Regions from separate parts of the Agromyces sp. PvR057 genome, predicted to be linked through region 2. Evidence: predicted binding sites of a transcription regulator. Region 2 holds the regulator's gene; each other region holds the start of a gene.
What was found. Region 2 encodes HrcA, which represses chaperone genes, less so after heat shock. Its sites were predicted from a motif close to TTNGCACTCGNNNNNNNCGAGTGCNAA; they were not measured.
Positions count from the first base shown of each region.

Region 1: a site for HrcA is predicted at 2,463-2,489, ahead of groES (co-chaperone GroES). Genes of this name have one in related genera too.
Region 3: a site for HrcA is predicted at 4,896-4,922, ahead of groL (chaperonin GroEL). Genes of this name have one in related genera too.

Region 1 is NZ_JBEPPT010000002.1:593,436-599,616, forward strand. Features, by position in the region: gene ABIC29_RS12000 (DUF4190 domain-containing protein) at 1-16, shown strand, start outside; gene ABIC29_RS12005 (DUF4190 domain-containing protein) at 45-698, shown strand; gene ABIC29_RS12010 (DUF4190 domain-containing protein) at 703-1,233, shown strand; gene ABIC29_RS12015 (class I SAM-dependent methyltransferase) at 1,224-2,432, opposite strand; gene groES (co-chaperone GroES) at 2,580-2,876, shown strand; gene rarD (EamA family transporter RarD) at 3,110-4,042, shown strand; gene ABIC29_RS12030 (ABC transporter substrate-binding protein) at 4,327-5,613, shown strand.
Region 2 is NZ_JBEPPT010000004.1:43,826-50,006, forward strand. Features, by position in the region: gene ABIC29_RS14845 (PhoH family protein) at 1-887, opposite strand, end outside; gene ABIC29_RS14850 (HIT domain-containing protein) at 1,015-1,371, opposite strand; gene ABIC29_RS14855 (16S rRNA (uracil(1498)-N(3))-methyltransferase) at 1,396-2,130, opposite strand; gene dnaJ (molecular chaperone DnaJ) at 2,141-3,244, opposite strand; gene hrcA (heat-inducible transcriptional repressor HrcA) at 3,291-4,313, opposite strand; gene ABIC29_RS14870 (DUF4870 domain-containing protein) at 4,505-4,960, shown strand; gene ABIC29_RS14875 (DUF4870 domain-containing protein) at 5,080-5,460, shown strand; gene hemW (radical SAM family heme chaperone HemW) at 5,467-6,181, opposite strand, start outside.
Region 3 is NZ_JBEPPT010000001.1:1,106,318-1,112,498, forward strand. Features, by position in the region: tRNA gene ABIC29_RS04910 (tRNA-Thr) at 1-21, shown strand, start outside; gene ABIC29_RS04915 (DMT family transporter) at 23-1,174, shown strand; gene ABIC29_RS04920 (nitroreductase family protein) at 1,223-1,786, opposite strand; gene msrB (peptide-methionine (R)-S-oxide reductase MsrB) at 1,798-2,199, opposite strand; gene ABIC29_RS04930 (DUF3263 domain-containing protein) at 2,349-2,645, shown strand; gene ABIC29_RS04935 (LytR C-terminal domain-containing protein) at 2,791-3,216, shown strand; gene ABIC29_RS04940 (cold-shock protein) at 3,417-3,617, shown strand; gene ABIC29_RS04945 (DUF3048 domain-containing protein) at 3,818-4,831, shown strand; gene groL (chaperonin GroEL) at 4,964-6,181, shown strand, end outside.

The DNA.
Region 1 (6,181 bases), on a different contig from region 2:
CAACTACAACTACTGATCCACTCCTCTCGACGGAAGGTCGAACCATGAGCGATCCGAAGATCCCCGCCGAGGGGTCCGACCCCACGGCGTCGACGCCCGACGTGCCGAGCGCGCCCGAGGTGCCTGAGGTGCCGAGCGCCCCGACACCGCCGGCGGCGCCCGAGCCCCCGGCCGCTCCCGAGCCGCCGGCGGCGCCCGAACCTCCGGCTCCGCCGGCACCGCCCGCGTACGGTGCCACGGATCCCGCCGCCGGCGCGCAGCCCTACGGGAGCACGCCGCCTGCTGCGCCGCCCGCGTACGGGGCGCCCGTGCCGCCGCCCGCCTACGGCACACCAGTGCCGCCGCCCGCGTATGGTGCGCCCGCAGCCGCGTACGGCTCGCCCGCCGCCGCGTACGGCGCACCCGCAACGCCGGCCAAGGCGACCCCGGTCTACAGCCTCATCTCGCTCATCGCGGGCATCGTGGGCCTCGTCGGGTTCTTCGTGGTGTTCATCCCGTTCGTCGGCGGCATCATGCAGATCTTCATCCCGGCCGGGGCGGTCGTGCTCGGCTTCATCGGCCGCAAGCGCGAGCCGGCGGCGAAGGGCATGTGGCTCACCGGCATCATCCTCGGGTTCGTCGGCGTCGCGATCGGCCTGATCTCGCTGCTGTTCTGGGCGCTGATCTTCGCGTCGGCGTCGAACTCGTACTACTACTGAGCGCATGACGCTGCCCCCCGAAGAACCGCTTCGGCCTCGTCCGGTCCCGGACGCCTCGCGTGAGGCGTCCGGGGTCGACGCGCCGCCGCGGCCGATCGACGAGTCCGCGCTCCGCGCCGCGGCGCCGTCGACCGAGGGGGCGCCCGTGCCGATGGCCGTGGCCCCGCGCGACTGGGACACGCCGCTCGACACGGGCGAACTGCGCACCGTGCCGACGGGCCAGTTGCTCATCGTGCACCGGCCGGAGGCGTATGCCGAGGCATCCGACGATGTCGAAGAGGAGGAGACCCAGCGCCGCGTCTACAGCTGGGTCGGCGCCGTCTTCGGCGTGATCGGCGCCGCTGCGTCGCTCTTCGTCGGCTGGATGCTGCCGCTGTCGATCGTCGCCATCATCTTCGGGGTGCTGGGGCTGCGCCGCGAGGAGACGGGGCGCACGCTCGCGTTCGTCGCGATCGGCACGGGCGTCGGCGGGCTCGTCTTCTCGGCCGTCTGGATCGGTTACTACGCGATCGTGTTCGGCACGCTTCAGATCTGAGCGGGATCGCGCGGCAGGCGTTCGACGAGCAGGGCGACGTGCCGTCCCGCCTCGCGGGTCATGATGAGCGTCGCGGATGCCGCGCCATGCAGCTTGAGCTTCGTGCGAAGTGCGGCGGGGTCGACGTCGATGCCGCGCTTCTTGATCTCGAGGGTTCCGATGTCGCGCGCGCGCAGCGCCTGGCGCAGTTGGCGTTCGTCGGCCGGCAGCCGTTCGATCACCCGGAAGCCCTGCGCGAACGGCGACTGGAACGCGGTGTCGCCCGTGAGGTACGCGATGCCCTCCGAGAGCATCCATGCCCCGTGCGCTCGTGCGAGGTCGCCGATGAGGCGCGCGCGGATCACGGCGCCGTCGGGCTCGTAGAGGTAGTCGCCGAGCGGGCCGACGGGCGCGTCCTCGCTGTCGGCCGCGGCCGTGAGCTCGTCGGCACCGTGCTCGCCGACGATGAGGGCGGCGCGACGGATGCCGGGGCGCGCGACGGCACCGAACCAGACGCCGAGCTCGACGACGTCGCCCCCGACCGAGACCCACTGCGCCTCGGCGCCGGCGGGGATCACGCCGCGATCGGTGCCTGGGCCGAGTTTCACGCCGACGGCCATGCGGTCGGCCAGGCCGAACGCGAAGTCGAGGCTCGGCGTGTAGTCCGCGGCATCCGCGAGCCGCCTGGTGCGCCCGCCGCTCGTGACGCGACGAGCGGGATCGAGCCAGGCGCCGCCGATGCCCCCGAGGTGCACCTCTTCGGCGGTGGTGTGCAGCACGCGCGCGCGCTCGAACGGCGTGAGGTTGTAGGCGGCGATCGCCGCGGTGACCTCGTCGGCCTCGGCGGCGGTGACCTCGAGGTCGACGGCCGCGAGGGCGAGCGAGTCGCCGCCGATGCCGCATCCGAGGTCTGCGACGTGACGGATGCCCGCCCGAGCGAAGCGGCCGGCGTGCAGCGCCGCGACCCGCAGGCGCGTCGCCTGCTCGAGGCCGGCCTCCGTGAAGAGCATGCGCGTCGAGAACTCGCCGAACTTGGCCCGGGCCTTGGCCCGGAGCTTCGACTGGGTCAGCACGGCGGCGACGAGCGAGGGGGAGTGGCCCTGTCGGCGCAGGTCGGACACGGCCGCGACGACGTCGGCCTTCGCATGCCATTCGGGCAGCGAGTCGAGCAGCCGCAGCCCCTCGGGAGAGAGCAGTTCGACGAGCTCGGAGCGGTCCACCCGGCCACGCTAGCACCCTGTTCCGCAGGGTTGGCACTCACGTTGCACGAGTGCCAAATCGCGCCTAGACTCGTTTTAGCACTCTCGCTCTGAGGCTGCTAACAAGTCTTCATCGAGACAGTTTTTCATCTACAGAAGGGGTGAACCGTGTCGGTTTCCATCAAGCCGCTCGAGGATCGCATCGTCATCAAGCAGGTCGAGGCCGAGCAGACCACCGCATCGGGTCTGGTCATCCCCGACACCGCCAAGGAGAAGCCCCAGGAGGGCGAGGTCGTGGCTGTGGGCCCCGGCCGCATCGATGACAACGGCAACCGTGTTCCGCTCGACGTGGCCGTCGGCGACAAGGTGATCTACTCGAAGTACGGCGGCACCGAGGTCAAGTTCGGCGGCGAGGACTTCCTCGTGCTGTCGGCTCGCGACGTGCTCGCGGTCGTCGTCCGCTGAGTCGACCCGCACCTTCCGAGGCCCGGATGCCGTACGGCATCCGGGCCTCGTCGCGTCTGCGGCGCCACCCGTCGCCGCCGGACGCGCGCCGTCGGGTTCGCGGCGGCCTGCGGCATCCGGCGAACCGGGGACCGACGGCGGCCGGATCTCGTCGAAGGACGGCAGTCGAGCGGCACCGACGTCCCATCGGGCGGGCGTACGGTTTACGGGTGACCTCCAGCACCGAACCCACGATTACCGGCACGGCATCGAAGGGCGGGGAGGTCAGCCGCCCCGGGTTCGCCTACGCGATCGGGTCCTACGTGCTCTGGGGCTTCCTGCCGATCTACTTCATCGCCCTCGCCCCGACGGGGCCGTTCGAGATCGTCGGATGGCGCGTGGTGCTCTCGCTCGTCTTCTGCGCGCTGCTGCTCACCGTGACGCGCGCGTGGCGTCCGTTCACCGCGCTGCTGCGCGATCGCCGCATCGTCCTCACGATGGGGCTGGCCGGCGTGCTCATCTACGTGAACTGGCAGACCTACGTGTACGCCGCCGTGTCCGGTCAGGTGGTCGAGGCCGCGCTCGGCTATTTCATCAACCCGATCGTCACGGTGTTCCTCGGCGTGCTCGTGCTGCGCGAGCGACTGAACACGACGCAGTGGGTCGCCGTGGGCATCTCGATCGTCGCCGTGATCGTGCTCGCCGTCGGCTACGGCCAGCCGCCGTGGATCGCCCTCCTGCTGGCGTTCTCGTTCGGCACGTACGGCCTCATCAAGAAGCGCGTCGGACCGAAGGTCGACGCCGTCTCCGGCCTCACGCTCGAGACCGCGTGGCTCACCCCGCTCGCGATCGTGATCCTCGCAGTGGTCGGGTCGACGTCCGGCCTCTCCCTCGGCACGGTCGGCCCGTGGCACACCGTGCTGCTCCTCTGCGCCGGCGCGGTGACCGCGGTGCCGCTCCTCATGTTCGCCGCGGCCTCGCGTCGCCTGCCGCTCATCTACATGGGCTTCATCCAGTACTTCGCCCCGTTCATCCAGTTCCTCGTGGGCGTCTTCGTGCTGCAGGAGCCGATGCCGCCCGAGCGCTGGATCGGCTTCGGCCTGGTCTGGGTCGCCCTCGTCGTGCTGACCTTCGACCTGCTCAGGGGCGCCCGTGCCGCGAGACGCCAGGTCGTCCAGCTCACCTGAGCGACGGATGCCGCGACGCGGCCGTGCGCGCGCCGTCACCGCGCGTCATCCTCACCCCTCCGCCACCCCCGAATCGGGGTGGTGAACGGGGGCGGGAACGGTGGAATCGTGCGTCAAACACCCCCGAGACGGTCGGAATGTGACGGAGAGGTAACACTTCAGACAGTGTTATCGGGTTGTGACCGGGATTCCTTTGCACTGAGCCGCTCGCCGAATACTGTGACAGAACGGCGAGCCTCAGCCCGCTGGTTTGAACCACATTTCCTTCAGTCCCAAGGAGCAACATGAGCGTATTCGGCACGTCCCGACCCGCTCGTTCGCGCGGCAAGGTCTGGGCAGGGGTCGCGGTCGCCGCGACGAGCGCCCTCCTCCTGTCCGCCTGCGCGAGCGGCGAGACCGATTCCGGATCGGACGACAGCTCGGGCCAGCGCGACGAGCTGGCCCTCACCATCGGCACGGCGCTGCCGCAGACCGGCAACCTGGCCTTCCTCGGCCCGCCCGAAGAGGCCGGCGTCGCCTACGCGACGTCGCAGATCAACGCCGCCACGGCCGACACCGGGCTGACCCTCGACGTCGTCTACGGCGACTCGGGCGACACCGACAACAAGGCCTACGAGACCGAGATCCCCCGCCTTCTCGGCGAAGACGTCTCCGCCATCATCGGTGCGGCGTCCTCGGGCACCTCGCTCCAGTTCATCGACCAGGTCGTCGGTGCAGGCGTCATCCAGTTCTCGCCGGCCAACACGTCCGACGCGTTCACGACGTACGACGACAACGGCCTGTACTTCCGTACGGCTCCGTCCGACGTGCTCCAGGGCGAGGTCCTCGGCAACCTGATCGCCGAAGACGGCAACCAGACGCTCGGCCTCATCGTGCTGAACGACTCGTACGGCACCGGCCTCGCGAAGTACATCACCGAGGCCTTCGAGGCCGCCGGTGGCGAGGTCGTCGCCGCACCCACGTACAACACGGGTGACACGACGTTCGACGCCCAGGTCAGCGAAGTGCTCGCGGCCGACCCCGACGCCATCGCACTGGTGACGTTCGACGAGGTCTCGACCATCCTGCCCAGCCTCTTCGGATCGTTCCCGGCCGACAAGCTCTACTTCGTCGACGGCAACCTGAAGAACTTCGCCGACGCGTTCCCCACCGGCTCCCTCACGGGCGCCAAGGGCACCCTGCCCGGTCTGACGATCGACTCGATCTCCGACTTCACGGGTGAGCTCGACGCGTTCCTCGAAGAAGAAGGCACCCCGGCGCTCGAGGACTACAGCTACGCGGCTGAGTCGTTCGACGCCACCGTGCTCCTCGCCCTCGCCTCGCTCGCGGCGAACTCGACCGACTCGGCGGCCATCGCCGAGAAGCTGATCGAGGTCTCCGGAGGCTCCGGCGACGGCGAGAAGTGCTCCACGTTCGCCGAGTGCGCCGAGATCATCATCGGTGGCGGCACGGCCGACTACGACGGCATCTCCGGCCCGATCACCTTCGACGAGGTCGGCGACCCGACCGAGGCGTCGATCGGCATCTACCAGTACGGCGACGACAACAACTACGCCGCCTACGAGGGTTGATCCCCGAGTAATCAGCGGAAGGGCCCCGGTCTTCGGACCGGGGCCCTTCTGCGTGCCAGGGCGGCTTCGCCGCAGACTCGCGGACATGCTGTCTGCTGTCTGCTGTCTGCTGTCTGCTGTCTGCTGTCTGCTGTCTGCTGTCTGCTGTCTGCTGTCTGCTGTGGTTGGAGCCGCCGCTGTTGCTGGAGCCGCCGCTGTTACTGCTTGCCGCGGGCCAGGCCGTCCTGCGTGCGTCGGGCGGTGCTGTGCGCGGGCGTGAGTACCGCAGGCCGCGCTGGGTCGGCCGCAAAAGGCCGTCAGGGGCAGCGAGCGTCGTGCTGTGCACCGCCACGGCCACGGGCCGCGCTGGGCGCCGCGGGTCTGGGATGGGCGCCGCGGGTCTGGGATGGGCGCCGAGGGGGCCGCGCTGGGCGCCGAGGGGCCCGCTGTGCGCCGTGCGACGCGCGCCGCGCCGGGACCCGCTCGTGCACCACGTCACGGCGCGAGCGGAACGGTCCGAAACGGCGGATATACGATCCGCCGCGCCGACGGATGCGCGGCTTCTCCGGCGATCCGGATCGGAGATCCG
Region 2 (6,181 bases):
GCGTCGACGATCTGGCCGACGAGGGTGTGCCGGACGACGTCGTCGCTCGTCAGCGTCGCGAAGTGGATGTCGTCGATGCGGTCGAGGATGCGGGGCACGAGACGGAGTCCGCTCGCCCCGCCCGGAAGGTCGACCTGCGTGACGTCGCCGGTGACGACCATCTTCGACCCGAAGCCGAGCCTCGTGAGGAACATCTTCATCTGCTCGGGCGTCGTGTTCTGCGCCTCGTCGAGCACGACGAACGAATCGTTCAGCGTGCGGCCGCGCATGTAGGCGAGTGGCGCGACCTCGACCGTGCCCGAGGCGAGGAGCTTCGGCACCATCTCTGGGTCCATCATCTCGTTGAGCGCGTCGTAGAGCGGCCGGAGGTACGGGTCGATCTTGTCGGTGAGCGTGCCCGGCAGGAACCCGAGGCGCTCCCCCGCCTCGACGGCCGGACGCGTGAGGATGATGCGGCTGACCTCCTTGCGCTGCAGGGCCTGCACGGCCTTCGCCATCGCGAGGTAGGTCTTGCCGGTGCCGGCCGGGCCGATGCCGAAGACGACGGTGTGCTCGTCGATGGCGTCGACGTAGGCGCGCTGGCCCTCGGTCTTCGGTCGGATCGTCTTGCCGCGCGAGGCGACGATGACCTGTCCGAGCAGTTCGGACGGACGGGATTCGGGATCGGCGTCGATCATGCGTGCCGAGCTCCTCACTTCGGTGGGTGTCGGGTCCTGGCCGGCTCGCACGAGCTCCAGGAGTTCTTCGATGAGACGGCGCACGCGCAGGCGCTCGTCGGTGGCCCCGCGGATGCCGATCTCGTTGCCGCGCACGTGCACCTCGACATCGGGGTACTCGCGCTGGATCGTGGTCAGCAGCCGGTCCTGCGGGCCGAGCAGCCGCACCATGGCGATGCCGTCGATGCGCAGGCGCTCCTCGTCGGCTCGCTCGGCGACCGGCTCGTCGGCGCGTCGCGCGTCGGGTGCGCCGGCCGGGGGTCGCACGTCGTCGCGCTGCGGGTCTTCGCCCTGCGGATCAGCCGCCAAGCGAGGCCTCCTCGAGGCCGCCGGCGAGCACGTGCGCGTGCACGTGGAAGACGGTCTGGCCGGCTGCCGCGCCCGTGTTGAACACCAGTCGGAACTCGCCGTCGGCGAGGTCGGCCGCGACGCCGTTGGCGACCTCGACGAGTTCGGCGAGCAACGCGGGGTCGCCCGCGGCGAGCTCGACGACGTCGCGGTAGGCGCCGGACTTCGGCGTGACGACGACATGCACCGGCGCCTTGGGGGCGATGTCGTGGAACGCGATCACGTTCGCCGTCTCGGCGACGATGTTCGCGGGGATCTCACGCGCGGCGATGCGCTCGAACAGGGTCGGCTCGGCGGTTGAGGTCATGTCCCCATCGTAGCGAGGGATGCCTCACCACCGCCCGAGTCGGGCGTTCAGCACCGCGATCGCGGCGGGGCCGGCGGTCGAGGTGCGCAGGACCGAGTCGCCGAGGCGGACGGTCTCGGCGCCGGAGGCCACGAGCCGCTCGATCTCGGCCGGCGCGATGCCGCCCTCCGGCCCGACGACGAGCGCGAGGTCGCGGCCGTCGTCGCGGAGGTCGGTGAGCGGCGTCGTCGCGGTGGGTTCGAGCAGCAGCAGGCGGGCGCCGTCGAGCAGCGCGGGAAGCCCGGCGGTCGCGGTGAGCGGTGCGACCTCTGGCATCCACGGCCGGATGGACTGCTTGGTCGCCTCGCGCACGATGCTCGCCCAGCGGGCCCGGCCCTTGTCGGCCTTCGGCCCCTCCCAGCGGGAGACGGACCGGCTCGCCGACCACGGCACGATCGCATCGACGCCGAGTTCGGTGGCCGCCTGCACCGCGAGCTCGTCGCGGTCGCCCTTCGCGAGGGCCTGCACGAGCACGATGCGCGGGCTCGGCGCCGGCGTCGTGGTGACCTCGCCGACCTCGAGCACGAGCTCGCGTGGAGCCGCCTCGACCACCGTCGCCGTGGCCAGCACGCCGCGACCGTTGCCGACCGCGAGCTGCTCGCCGACGCGCACCCGCGAGACCGTCACCGCGTGCCGCGCCTCGTCGCCGGTGAGGCGCACGAGGTCGCCGGCTGCGGCGCCCGTCAGCTCGAGGCCCTCGTCGAGGTAGAGGTGGCTCATCGCGCGCCCGTCAGCCGAGGAACTTGTCGCGCAGGCGGGCGAACAGGCCCTGCTGGAAGTGGCTGAGCTCGGGGGCCGGCGCCTTCTTCGACGACGCGAACTGCTGCACGAGGTCGCGCTCCTTCGCGGAGAGCTTGGTGGGCGTGACCACCTGCACCCCCACGCGGAGGTCGCCGCGACCGCTGCCGCGGAGCTTGGACACGCCGCGATCCTTCACGGTGAGGATCTCGCCGCTCTGCAGCCCGGCCTTGATCTCGACCTCGACGTCGCCGTCGAGCGCCTCGATCTTCGCCGTGGTGCCGAGGATCGCGTCGGTCATCGACACCGCGAGGGTGGCGAGCAGGTCGTCGCCGTTGCGGCTGAACACGTCGTGGTTCTTGACCTTGATCTCGAGGTAGAGGTCGCCGTTGGGCCCTCCGGCGGGGCCGGACTCGCCGGAACCGGGCATCTGCAGCCGCACGCCGGTGTCGACGCCCGCAGGGATGTCGACGGGAACCGTGCGGCGGGCGCGCACGCGGCCCTGGCCCTGGCAGGTCACGCACGGCGTCGCGATGACGGTGCCGTACCCACGGCAGGTGCCGCACGGGCTCGACGTCATGACGTTGCCGAGCAGCGACCTGACGGCCCGCTGGATCGACCCCGTGCCGTGGCAGATGTCGCAGGTCACCGGCGAGGTGCCCGGCTGGCAGCAGGACCCGTGGCAGGTCTGGCACACCACGGCGGTGTCGACCTCGATGTCGCGGTGCGTGCCGAAGATGACCTCGTCGAGTCCGACCTCGACGCGGATCAGGGCGTCCTGACCGCGCTCGCGGCGGGAGCGGGGGCCCCTGGTCTGCTGGGTGCCGCCGAAGAACGTCTCGAAGATGTCGCCGAAGCCGCCGAAGCCCTGCCCGCCGCCGCCGAACCCGCCCTGATCGCCGAGGTCGTACTGCTGACGCTGCTTCGCATCGGAGAGCACGTCGTACGCGTGCGTGACCGACTTGAAGCGCTCGGATGCCTCGGCGCCGGGGTTGACGTCGGGATGCAGCTCGCGCGCCAGGCGGCGGTAGGCCTTCTTGATCTCGTCTGGGGTGGCGTCGCGTGAGACGCCGAGGACCTCGTAGTGGTCTGCCACGGAGGGCGTGTCCTTTCGATTGCGGATGCCGGTGGGGGCCGGCTGCTCAGTTCTCGCCGAGCGTGCGGGAGAGGTATCGGGCGACCGCGCGAACGGCCGCCATGCTGCTGGAGTAGTCCATGCGCGTGGGCCCGACCACGCCGAGCCGGGAGATGTCGCGGCCCGGGATCTCGAAGGCGCTGGACAGCACGGACGTCTCGCCGAGGCCGAACGACGCGTTCTCGCGGCCGATGCGCACGGCCACGGCGTGCTCGTCGGCGGCCATCTCGCCGAACAGCCTGAGGAGCACGACCTGCTCCTCGATGGCCTCGATGACGCCGAGGATCGACCCCGCGAAGTCCTGCTCGGTGCGCACGAGGTTCGCGGCGCCGGCGACGACGAGGCGGTCCTGGCGCTGCGCGCGGGCCTGGTCGGCGAGCGTCGACGCGAGGGCTCGCAGCACGAGGGCGTCGGCCGGAGCGACGTCGGCGAACTCGCCGGACAGCGACTCCGCGGCATCCGCCATCGCCCGATTGCCGGCGAGATCGTTCAGCCGTGCGCGATGCGCCGAGAGGGCGGCCTCGTCGACCGGGTTCGGGAGCTCGGCGACCCGTTGCTCGACCTGGCCGGAGTCGGTGATGAGGATGCACAGCACGCGGTCGGGCGCGAGCGAGACGAGCTCGACGTGCCGTACGCGGGCGCTGCCGAAGCTCGGGTACTGCACGACCGCGAGCTGCTTGGTCAGCTGCGCGACGAGGCGGACCGTGCGTGCGAGGAGTTCGTCGAGGTCGCTCGATTCGCCCAGGAACGTCTCGATCGCGAGCCGCTGCGCCCTGCTCATCGGGCGCACGTCGGTGAGCTGGTCGACGAAGACCCGGTAGCCCTTGTCGGTGGGGATGCGGCCCGACGACGTGTGCGGGGCGGCGATGAGCTCCTCCTCTTCGAGGAGGGCCATGTCGTTTCGGATGGTCGCCGCCGAGACGCCGAACGAATGCCGCTCGACGATGGCCTTCGACCCCACCGGTTCGCGTGACGCGACGTAGTCCTGCACGATCGCCCTGAGGACGGCGAGGCTGCGTTCGGAGACCATGTCCCTCGCTTTCCCGGCGGTGTTGGCACTCAGTGGACCTGAGTGCCAATCATACCGCTCAACTCAGGGTAATCCCCATTGCCGACACTCCTGCCCGGCGCTACCGTGGGCATGTTCCGCGACACACCGAGCCGCGACCGCCCACCCCTCACGGCCGCGGAACCGTCCCCGAAGCCCCGAAAGGCACGCACATGTCAGATCCAAACGCAGGCCCGTCCGATCCGAACGTGCCGCCCACGCCGCCGCAGCAGCCGGCCGCTCCCCAGCCCGCGGGCCAGCCCGCCGCAGCTGGCGCGCCGCTCTCGCGCGAGCAGGACGTGCAGTGGGGCTCGTTCGCACACCTCGGCGGCATCATCGGATTCCTGCCGTCGCTCATCATCTGGCTCGTCTTCAAGGACCGCGGCCGGTTCACGGACACCGAGGCGAAGGAAGCGCTCAACTTCCAGATCACGCTCGTCTTCGCCCAGATCGCGATCTTCATCCTGACCTCGATCATCACGATCGTCACGTTCGGCATCGGCGGCGTGCTCGGCCTGCTCTCGTGGGCGGTCTGGATCGTCGGCGTCGTCTTCTCGATCATCGCGTTCCTCCAGGCCAAGGACGGACGCAACTACCGCTACCCCTTCGCCATCCGACTCATCAAGTAGTCGAGCCGCGCACATCGCCCGCCGCTGGAGCGTCACTCCCCGCGGCGGGCGTTGCTGTGCCAGCATGAAGGCGTCCGCAGTCCCCGCGCCGATTCGGCGCATCCGAACAGGAGAAGACGATGTCCGATCTGCCCCCTCCCCCGCCGCCGCAGAACCCATACGAGCAGAGCCCGCCGCTCAGCCCGAACGACGAGAAGCTCTGGTCGACGCTCGTGCACATCGGCGGCATCTTCTTCAGCTTCATCCCGGCGCTGATCGGCTACCTGATCCTCAAGGACAAGGGCCCCTTCGTTCGCGCCCACACCGCGACCGCGCTGAACTTCCAGATCACGATGACGATCGCACTCATCGTCGGCAGCATCCTGACGCTCGTCGTCATCGGGCTGTTCATCATCCTCGCGGTCTACGTGCTGATCATCGTGTTCAGCATCATCGCCGCCGTCAAGGCGAACCAGGGCGAGCCCTATTCGTACCCGCTCACGATCAAGTTCGTGAGCTGATCGGGGTCAGTCCTCGAGCAGGCGCCGCACGACGGCGTCCGCGAGCAGCCGTCCTCGCCGAGTGAGCGTCAGCCCGCCGGCGAGGGCGGCTTTCGCGTCCACGAGCTCATCGGCGATGAGGCCGGCGACCGCGTGGCGGCCGCCCGCGTGCAGCGACGCGATGTCGATGCCCTCGCGGATGCGCGTGAGCAGCAGCACGCGCTCGGTCTCACGGGTCGGCGCGTCGAGCACCTCGCGCCCGACGGCGGGCGAGTGCCCGGCGGCGAGGCGCTCGGCATAGGCGGCCGGATGCTTCGCGTTCCACCAGCGGACCCCGCCGACGTGGCTGTGGGCTCCCGGCCCGACGCCCCACCAGTCGTCGCCCCGCCAGTAGCCGAGGTTGTGCCGGGAGCGGTGCGCGGCATCCGTCGCCCAGTTGCTGACCTCGTACCACTCGAAGCCGGCCTCGGCGAAGGCCGTGTCGGCCAGTTCGTACATGTCGGCCTCGAGGTCGTCGTCGGGCTGGGCGAGTTCGCCGCGCCGGATCTGCCTCGCGAGCTTCGTGCCGTCCTCGACGATGAGCGCGTAGGCGCTCACGTGGTCGGGTCGCTCGGCGACGACCGCGTCGACGCTGCGCCGCCAGTCGTCGAGGGACTCCCCCGGGGTTCCGTAGATGAGGTCGAGGCTCACGTCGAGCCCGGCGTCGCGCGCCCAGCGCACGACGAGGGGCACCCGCGCGGGG
Region 3 (6,181 bases), on a different contig from region 2:
GTTCGAGTCCCGCAGCCGGCACTTGACTGAAGACGCCCAAACCCCGGGTTCCGCCGCGTCCGCAGACGCCGCCGGGCCGTTCGACGGGGTCGGCTCCACCGGTGCTCCGACGCCGGGCGACGGCACGACGACGCACGAGCAGGCGACGCATGCGCAGCCGACCCACGTCGAGCCAGCCCATCGGCACGCCCACCTCGAGCCGCGGACCATGCCCGCGTGGATCGCGATCGCGCTGGCCGCGATCGGCGGCGCGCTCACGGCCGTGCAGTCCAGGGTGAACGGGCAGCTCTCGGCGTCGATCGGCGACCCCTATACGGCCGCGGCCATCTCGTTCGGCAGCGGATTCGCGATCCTGCTCGTGGCGCTCGCGTTGTGGAAACCGGGGCGCGCGGGCGTCGTGGGCATCGTGTCCGAGGTCCGTGCCGGGCGCCTGAGCTGGTGGATGCTGCTGGGTGGCGTCGCCGGCGCGTGGTTCGTTGCGACGCAGGGCCTGTCGGCCGGCGTCATCGGCGTCGCCCTCTTCACGGTGTCGATCGTGGCGGGGCAGACCGTCGGCGGCGTGGTGTTCGACCTGGTCGGCCTCGGCCCGGCCGGGCGGCGCCCGCTGACCGCGACCCGCGCCATCGGCGCAGTGCTCGCGCTCGAGGCGGTGACCTGGACGCTCTCGTCGGAGCTCGGCGGCGCGGCCCCGGTGCTGCTCGTGCTCCTGCCCCTCACGGCGGGCTTCGGCTCGGCCTGGCAGCAGGCGGTGAACGGCCGCGTCCGCGTCGCGGCGTCGAGCGCGCTCACGTCGACGCTCGTGAACTTCGCCGTCGGCACGACGGTGCTCGTGATCGTCATGGTCGTGCACTCCTCGATCGTCGGCTGGCCGACCGAGCTGCCCGCCGAGGCCTGGCTGTACACGGGCGGCATGATCGGATGCGTGTTCATCGCCGTGCAGGCCGTGGTCGTCCGCATCATCGGCGTCCTGGTGCTCGCCCTCGCCGGCGTCGCCGGCCAGTTGACCGCGGCGCTCGCGCTCGACCTGCTGGTGCCGGTCGGCGATCAGGCCGTCGACGTCGCCACCATCGGCGGTGCGGCGCTCGCCCTGATCGCCGTCGTCATCGCGAGCACCCGCTGGACGCGCAGTCGGCACTCGGCCCGGCCGGCCGCGCCGGGCGGCTCCGGCTCCTGAACGTCGCGTGCCCCGGCCCGCGGCGGGCGACTCCCTGGTCGTGAGGGCTCAGGCGCGCGACGGCAGGGTGGTGAGCCTCGTGGAGGCGTCGCTCGGCGTGCGACGCTCCGCGCGCCAGCCCGTCGGCCGTCCCCCGACGTAGAGCCACCCGAGCATGGCCTCGTGCTCGCCGAGTTCATGCGCCGAGGCGACCGCCGAATGCCGCGTGTGCGGTCCCGTGCGCCACATCACGCCCCAGCCGGCCTCGTCGAGCAGCAGGCTGAGCAGGTGTGCGACCCCGGCGGCCGCGGCATCCTGCTCCCATTCGGGAACCTTGGGATGATCCGGCGTGCGCACCGCGACGACCGCGAGCAGCAGCGGCGCCCGCAGCGGCTTCGCAGCGAGCTTGGCGGCACCGCGAGGATCGGACGCCTCGAGCCCCGACGCCTCGGCGAGCGCCGCTCCGAGTCGTTCGCGTGCCGTGCCGCGCAGCGCGATGACCCGCCACGGGCGCAGGGCGGCATGGTCGGCGACGCGACCCGCGGCCCCGAGCAGCTCGACGAGCTCGGCGTCGTCGGGTGCGGCATCCGTCACCCTCGAGACCGACCGGCGCCCGCGCGCCGCGTCGAGCACGGGCCGCACGGTCAGGACTCGGGCGTGAAGTCGAGCGCGATCGAGTTCATGCAGTAGCGGTCGCCCGTGGGAGTGCCGAAGCCGTCGGGGAACACGTGCCCGAGGTGCGAGCCGCAGTTCGCGCAGCGAACCTCGGTGCGCACCATGCCGAGCGAGGTGTCCTCGATGAGCTGGACCGCCTCGGGGCGAACGGACTCGTAGAAGCTCGGCCAGCCGCAGCCCGAGTCGAACTTGGTGCCGCTCTTGAACAGCTCGGAGCCGCACGCGGCGCAGGCGTAGACGCCGGCGCGCTCCTCATCGAGCAGCTCGCCCGTCCACGGGCGTTCGGTCGCGGCCTCGCGCAGCACCTGGAACTGCTCGTCGCCGAGCTGCTCGCGCCACTCGTCGTCGGACTTCTCGACCTGATACGCCATGGGGTTCCCTTTCAGCACTGCGGATGCCTCCATCGTCTCAGGTCGGCCGCGTCGGCGCGCACACACGCCGCCGATGCTCGGCACCCTCACGGCGAGGCATCCCTAGGATGTCACCCGAAGGTGACGCCGTCGCCGGCGGGAGGTGCACGATGAGCGTCGGGGAGACCGCGCGCAACGGCCCGAACGCGCCGCTCGACGATCTCGCGCTGCGCGTGCTCGCCTTCGAGGCGCACGCCTGGCAGCAGCCGGGCGTGAAGGCCGCAGGAATCCGCGATGAGTTCGACATGTCGGCCGCCCGTTACTATCGGATCCTCGGAGAGTTGATCGACTCGCCGGCGGCGCTCCGGCACGACCCCATGCTGGTCAAGCGCCTGCAGCGTATGCGCGATGCACGGGCTGCGACCCGCGCACGCCGCTCCCTCTCGAACGGCCGCACGCTCGACTGAGCAGGCCCCGACACCGACGACTGGACCCATGGCGCAGAACTCCCCTCGAGATCGATTCGACACCATCCCGCACGGGATCGAGCGTGTCGGGGCCCATCGCGCGCCGCAGCGGAGCGGGGCCCGGTGGATCGCATTCGGGTGGGCGGTGCTCGCCACCCTCGTGCTCACCGGACTCGGCATCACGGTGGTCGTCGTCGCGAACGATCGCCTCGACTTCTCCGAGGCAGCGCCGTCGCCCTCGGCCGCGCCCGTGGTGACCGCGGAGCCGACGATCGCGCCCGACGTTCCCGTGACCGTGCTCAACGGCACCGACACGGCGGGGCTCGCGGCGACCGCGGCCGACGCCCTCACCGCCGCGGGCATCCCGGTCGGCGCGACCGCGAACGCGAGCGAGAGCGACCTCACGGAGTCGGTCGTGTACTACGCCACCGCCGACCTCGAGGGCGCCGCGCGCGGCGTCGCGCAGGCGATCCCCGGGGCCGACGTACGCCTCGACGCGAAGTTCGGCGAGATCGGCACGCCGCTCGTGCTGGTCGTCGGCTCGGCCTACGCCGCGACCGTCGCAGGCTGAGATCGCGCGAATCGTTGCCATTCCGCGACATTTCGTTGCGTTTCACCCCTTCTCTTCGCCGCGTCTCCGTCATTAGTATCTGGAATTGGTCGCTCGAACCCGTGTGAACGCCCGGTACCACCACAGGTCCAGCACGAAGGGGGGCCCGGTACAGGCGACATGCACGTGCTGATCGACACACAGCTATATGGGAGCAACGCATGGCGAACGGAACCGTCAAGTGGTTCAACGCTGAAAAGGGCTACGGATTCATCACCGTCGACGGAGGCCAGGACGTGTTCGTCCACTACTCCGCCATCGACATGGCCGGCTACAAGGTCCTCGAAGAGGGCCAGGCGGTCGTGTTCGAGGTCGGCACCGGTTCGAAGGGCCCGCAGGCCGAGGCTGTCCGCCCCGCCTGACAGACGCGTGAACGATGCGCCGCCGATCTCGCACCGGCGGCGCATCGTCGTCCACAGGTGCGCCGCGCCTGCCCGTCGGGTCGTCTGGGATCGAGCGGGAACGCGTCGCGGCGCGTCGCACCCGATCGGCGAGTCCACGGTGGTTGGCTGTGCGCATGGCGAGGCGGCGCGGATCTGCCGGGAGGCGGCAGGCGCGTTTCGTGCTGCTCGCGGCCTCCGCCCTGCTCCTCTCGGCGTGCACCGTCACCGACGCACCCGAGCCCGTTGCGGCCCCGACGCCCACGGCGGCCTCGCGCCCGGTCGGGGAGTCCGGCGCCCCCGTCGCCGTCGCGTTCGCGCCACTGCGCGGAACCCACGCCGAGTGGGCCGCGATGCAGCATCCGTCGCTCGCAGCGAAGATCGACAACCATGAGGAGGCGCGCCCGCAGGTCGCGCTGAATCGCACGGACATCGTGTTCGAGGAACTCGTCGAGGGCGGGCTCACGAGGTACCTGGCCGTGTGGCACTCGGACATTCCGGCCGAGATCGGCCCCGTGCGGTCGATCAGGCCGATGGATCCCGACATCGCGACCCCATTCGGCGGCATCATCGCGTACTCCGGAGGCCAGGAGGAGTTCGTCGAGATGATGCAGGCGACACCGCTCGTCAACGTCGTCTTCGACTTCGACGACACCGGCCTGTTCGCCCGTGCCGACGAACGGCCCGGCCCGCACGACGTGATCCTCGACGCGACGGAGGTCGTCGAGCGCAACGCCGAGCTGGCTCCGCCACAGGTGCAGTTCGCCTACGGCGGCACCGATCCGCTCTCCGCGCCCGCCTTCGCGGCGCAGCCGACCTCCGGCATCTCGCAGGTCTTCTCGGAGGAGCGGTATCCGTCGTGGTCGTGGGATGCCGCGGCATCCGCCTGGCTGCGGTCGCAGGAGGGCGCACCCGACTTCGACGACGCGGGGGCGCAGGTACGGGCCGCGAACGTGGTGACCCTGAGGGTCGACATCGACTGGCGCTACGGCGAGGTGCCGAAGACCGTGCTGATCGGATCGGGCGAGGCGTGGGTGTCGGTCGGCGGGCGAACCGCGCACGGCACCTGGTCGAAGGGCGCGCAGGCGGCGCCGATCGTGTTGACGGCCGACAGCGGCGACCCGCTCCTGCTGGCGCCGGGCAACACCTGGATCGAGCTCGTGCCGGCGACCGGATCGGTGTCGTTCGCGCCCTGAGCGAACCGGCTGCGCGCCGGCGGGTGCTCGCTTGCACTCATGGCAGTCGAGTGCCAGAATTGATTTAGCACTCATTCGAATCGAGTGCTAACGAGAATCTTTGAGACGTCCGAGAAGGGACGAGAAACACACATGGCAAAGATCATTGCTTTCAACGAGGAGGCCCGCCGCGGTCTCGAGCGTGGCCTCAACACGCTCGCCGACGCGGTCAAGGTGACCCTCGGCCCGCGCGGTCGCAACGTCGTGCTCGAGAAGAAGTGGGGCGCTCCCACCATCACGAACGACGGCGTGTCGATCGCCAAGGAGATCGAGCTCGACGACCCGTACGAGAAGATCGGCGCCGAGCTCGTCAAGGAGGTCGCCAAGAAGACCGACGACGTCGCCGGTGACGGCACCACGACCTCGGTCGTGCTCGCCCAGGCGCTCGTGCGCGAGGGCCTCCGCAACGTCGCCGCAGGCGCCGACCCCATCTCGCTCAAGCGCGGCATCGAGAAGGCCGTCGCTGCTGTGACCGCCGAGCTCGTCGCCAACGCCAAGGAGGTCGAGACCAAGGAGGAGATCGCCGCCACCGCGTCCATCTCCGCCGGCGACCTCGAGATCGGCGCGCTGATCGCCGAGGCCATCGACAAGGTGGGCAAGGAAGGCGTCGTCACCGTCGAGGAGTCGAACACCTTCGGCACCGAGCTCGAGCTCACCGAGGGCATGCGCTTCGACAAGGGCTACCTGTCGGCGTACTTCGTCACCGACCCCGAGCGCCAGGAAGCGGTCTTCGAAGACCCGTACATCCTGATCGTCAACGGCAAGGTCTCGAACATCAAGGACCTCCTGCCGATCGTCGACAAGGTCATCCAGACCGGCAAGCAGCTCCTCATCATCGCCGAGGACGTCGACGGCGAAGCGCTTGCGACCCTGATCGTGAACAAGATCCGCGGCATCTTCAAGTCGGTCGCCGTCAAGGCCCCCGGCTTCGGCGACCGTCGCAAGGCGCAGCTTCAGGACATCGCGATCCTCACCGGCGGCCAGGTCATCTCCGAGGAGGTCGGCCTCAAGCTCGAGAACGTCACCCTCGACCTGCTCGGCCAGGCCCGCAAGGTCATCATCACCAAGGACGAGACGACCATCGTCGAGGGTGCCGGTGACGAAGAGGGCATCGCCGGTCGCGTCGCGCAGATCCGCGCCGAGATCGAGAACACCGACTCCGACTACGACCGCGAGAAGCTCCAGGAGCGTCTCGCCAAGCTCGCCGGCGGCGTCGCCGTCATCAAGGCGGGTGCGGCCACCGAGGTCGAGCTCAAGGAGCGCAAGCACCGCATCGAAGACGCCGTGCGCAACGCGAAGGCCGCCGTCGAA